One region of the Pseudalkalibacillus sp. R45 genome, then DNA from elsewhere that is predicted to be linked to it. Evidence: riboswitches for the same ligand, from Rfam matches in the RefSeq annotation. Region 1 holds a riboswitch; the other holds the start of a gene.
The links. A riboswitch is a leader RNA that binds a small molecule or an ion and turns the genes downstream of it on or off. The one in region 1 is predicted to bind cobalamin.
Positions count from the first base shown of each region.

Region 1 (2,207 bases):
TTCAATTTTCCGTGCAAAACTGATGACGAGAAAAATCGTGATGAAGGAAAATAGGATGCTCAATAAAGGAAGTGTAAAGGATCCCACAACTGGTATCGACAATTGGAAAAAAAGTGTGATGACTGCCCCTACAGACGCTCCCGAAGATACCCCTAACGTATAAGGATCTGCTAAAGGATTCCTCAATAGACCTTGGAATGCTGCTCCGGCAATCGCGAGAGCAGCACCAACAATACCAGCAAGAATGACTCTTGGAAGTCTGATGTTCATGACAATGCTTGTGTACATCGAGTCGATATGATCGATGGATGTGAACGGAAAAATTTCATGACCTGCGATTTGGATGATTGCTAACGCAGGCACAGAAACAGTACCGACTGATATACCTAAAATGATAGCTATGAACAGAAAAGCGAAAGCCGAAAGGTAAGCTAGTATTCTATTATTCTGTAAATGTTTCTGGATAAACCGCCTTTGCAAGTTCCTCTACTCCTTCAACAAGCCGTGGACCAGAGCGTGTTACAAGATCTGAATGGACGTCATAGACTTGTTTCTCTTTTATAGCTGTAACATCTTTCCATCCTTCTCTGGAGAAGACTTGTTCTTCTGCATTTTCAGTATAATATCCATAGGTTGTGATGATGACATCAGGGTTTTTCTCAACAACTGCTTCTTGATCGATCTTCGCCCAACCGTCCAAATCAGCGGCTGCATTTTCAGCATTGATGATCGTCAACATTTCATTCATGAAAGTATTTTTCCCAGGTGTGTAGATTTCGGGTGCGGGTGAAACTTCGATGAATACTGATTTTTTCTCAGATATTTCTTGTGTTTTCGTTTTGATTGCATCGATTTCTTCTTTCATTTCACTTACAATTTGATCAGCTTCTTTTTGTTTACCAGTTGACTTTCCAATCATTTCGATAGACTCATAGACCTGTTCGAAGTTTTGTGCGTCGTTAACAACAAGAACCTGAATACCAGCATCTTTCAACTGTTTGAATCCTTCAGTCGAGTTGTGTGCACTGGACGCATGGGCAAGTACAAGATCAGGCTTCAGGGAAATGATCTTCTCGATATTCAGTTCTTGTCCGCCAACTTTTTCTTTACTGTTTGCTTCCTCAGGGTAATTATCAAAGTCTGAAACACCGACGATATTTTCACCAAGTCCTAAGTCAAAAGCTATTTCTGTATTGCTTGGAATGAGTGATACGATTTTTTCAGGCTGTTCTTCTATGACAATTTCTTCATCAAGCGCATCCTTTATAGTAATTGGAAAGGAATCACCTTGATTGCTTTCAGAGCTTTCTTGGTTGGATGTATTTTCGTCAGCTGGTGGTTGATCTCCGCCACATCCAGCGATCAATCCGATCGACATTAATAACGTAAATACAAATAAGATCAATTTTTTCATTACATGAAGCCTCCTGTTTGTTGTGTTTGCATAAAAAAACATCTTCATAAGTGATATGAAGATGCTGTTAGATTCGAATCAGTTGATAGAATGATCGAACTTCGTAACACACCCCCTATCCGCGTAGGTTTTGTCAGTGGTTTCAGTGTTGGCAGGTCTCCTGGCTCATGGTCATCGTCCGCTGCGCCTTCCCGTAGTTTATTTTCTACAGTGGCTTAATGCAGCTGACTCCCAATTACAGTGGCGGGACCGCGTTGGATTCTAACCAACTTCCCTATTAAGTCTTTGAAAAAAAGACACCAACTCTGTAAAACTATGAAATTTTCCGCTATGTTTGATTATACACTACATTTATAATCAATAGGCAAGACTTTTCAGAAAAGTTTTTGTTATAAAGGCATTGTTTCATTAAATCGAAGTGATGATAGCTTATTTGAGAGAAAGCTCTGTTAGATTTATAGTTTAGTTTTTATTGTTGATTTCTGCGAAACTTCACTGTCGGATAACCTTTAACGGACACAGGAGACCTTATTTGACCAAATCACTATGATTTTACAAAACTAACGGACATGAGAGACCTTATTTCGTAATTATCGGGAAAATCAGCTGTTTTGTTCACAAATAACGTCTCTGGTGTCCGTTATAAATTCTGAAAGACCGTTTTTGTCACAAATAACGTCTCTGAAGTCCGTTAATTTATGAAATTAAGTAATTCACGCTATTTAAACAGCGAATCATCTGTGGGTTCTCGCCTCACTCAGTTTTCCAAGAGGGTCGCGAAATTCAATAAAAA
Region 1 is NZ_JBQQCL010000002.1:105,613-107,819, forward strand. It holds gene ACTWQL_RS06265 (FecCD family ABC transporter permease) at 1-480, opposite strand, end outside; gene ACTWQL_RS06270 (ABC transporter substrate-binding protein) at 443-1,414, opposite strand; cobalamin riboswitch at 1,548-1,733, opposite strand.

Region 2 (2,207 bases), on a different contig from region 1:
CAACGGATGATTGACGCATTGTTCGTACTTTTCCCGGAAGCTCCCTTCACCTTCTTTTTCATCGTAAAAATCATCAAGCTCGAATCCCATCTGTTTCTTAACCTCGTGTGGATCAAACAGATGCCATTCTTCACGGTTTTCTACTTTTTCCATGAAGAGATCTGGGATGACAACGCCCGTGAACAAATCATGCGTCCTCTGCCGTTCATCACCATTGTTCAACTTGGCATCGAGGAATGCGAAAATGTCTTTTCCGAACACAGGATAGTAGACTGCCACAGCACCATTCCGCTGACCGAGCTGATCGACGTTCACGGCTGTCGTGTTCAGTTGTTTCATCCAGGCGATCACCCCGGATGAAGTGTTTTTATAACCTTTTATGTCAGACCCTTTGCTACGGATCTTACCAAGGTAGACTCCGATACCTCCACCTGCTTTACTGAGCATCGCGATATCTGTATTTGAGTCATAAATTCCACGTAAACTGTCATCGACTGTATCAATGAAACACGAGCTGAGCTGCCCATGAGCTTTCCCGGCATTTGCAAGCGTTGGTGTAGCGACTGTCATGTAGAGATTGGACAGCACCCAGTACGCTTCTTTTACAAGTTGAAGCCGATTTTCCTTCGGTTCAGGCATCATCAATGTCATCGCGATGACCATCCAGCGTTCCTGAGGCAGTTCGTACAAATGACGATCATGATCCCTTGCTAGATAACGGTCGGCTAACATTCGAATCCCTGCATATGTGAACAACTCATCCCGCTCAGGTACAAGGGCGGCATCAAGCTCATCCACTTCCTCTTTTGTATAATTTTTGAGAAGTTCCTTATCAAACAGCCCTTTCTTGATGAGAGATTGCAGCAGCCCATGGAAGTTTCCGTAACCCGGTGCTTGTTCACGGTTATGTGCCGCTTCCTCATAAAGAGAGTGGAGATGGATTTTGGAGCAGACATACGTCCAATCCGGTTCTTCTTGTGTGATTCGTGCCATCCCTTCGAGCAGCAACAGGTTGACCAGGGCTTTTTTATCTGTCTCATCCCATTGCAGTGCAGTTTTCTCGGTGAAATCCGCTATATCCAGTTGTGGAAATCGATCTGCTAGCTTTTCAGTAAGATCGATGATACGTTTCGGCAAGCGCTTTTTATTCAGTAAAGTCGACATATCCATTCCTCCATTTCTATGAATCCATTAAAGAAAACTTGGCAAAGCCAAGCCTTGGCGCTGCTGATCCTTAGTAGCGCTTATACTAAAGAAAGTATTTTTATACTTTCTTTAAGTGTAAAAAAACCACCCGGATATCGAGTGGTTGAAACGGAGACGATATGACATTGAGAGGGACCTTAAAAAAAAGATCCACGCCCGAACTGAATAGCCGTCCACGCTTCAACCCTCAATCCCCGAAGAATTGAAACACTCAAGCTCAGGCAGGTCTACTGACTCTTGCTTCATCCTACTAGGAACCTTCCCATATAAGCACCTATTGCTAGACTCTCTTATACAGTGGCATATTCCGTTCGTCGACAATTACAGTTGCGGGGACAGTTCTGGATTCTCACCAGATTCCCTATCAAGTCTCCTAACGAGACACCTGTCGCTTGAATAATATCAATATATTGTGTTGTTAATCTTACATTCTCACTAAATGTAGTGTTTGTCAATATGATTTTTAATATTTCTGCTCCTATTTAACAAACCATATTAAAAGGCACTCGGCGATAGAAAACGTCGCCGATATGCCTATTTAATTTTTGCTCTTTTCTAAAAGATTGTTGCGTTTGAGTCAATTTTAAAAACTCACCTTGTCCAAGTTGATTGAAGAGCAAGGTGCGAGACTCCTCGAAAATGAAAATCGCATTTTCTTCGTGTGATGTAACGCTCCAGAAGCTTTCCTTGTCCTGCGGGCTCACCGCACGCCCCGCGGAAAGCGAGCATCCTGGAGCGGAAATCAACGACTTTTAAAGAAAACTTGGCGAGACCAAGCCTTTTATAGGTCGAGCCTTAGTTGCCCTTATACTGAAGAAAGTATTTTATACTTTCTTTAAGTGCAAGAGCAACAACGTTTGCGAAAACAGCCTTGTTTTTTCAAATGTTCGCCTTACGATACAACCGTTTGGCTTTTCAAATCCTCGATATATCGGAATGCCTCTTCGATTTCTTCTTCCGTATATTTCTGTTTTTGTTTGACGACTTGTACTTTTTCAACT
Region 2 is NZ_JBQQCL010000011.1:45,961-48,167, forward strand. It holds gene ACTWQL_RS17270 (ribonucleoside-diphosphate reductase subunit alpha) at 1-1,164, opposite strand, end outside; cobalamin riboswitch at 1,410-1,611, opposite strand; gene ACTWQL_RS17275 (hypothetical protein) at 1,689-1,910, opposite strand; gene ACTWQL_RS17280 (YwgA family protein) at 2,099-2,207, opposite strand, start outside.
Region 2: it holds a riboswitch for cobalamin, as region 1 does, so the genes downstream of both, ACTWQL_RS17270 (ribonucleoside-diphosphate reductase subunit alpha) here and ACTWQL_RS06270 (ABC transporter substrate-binding protein) in region 1, are expected to answer to the same signal.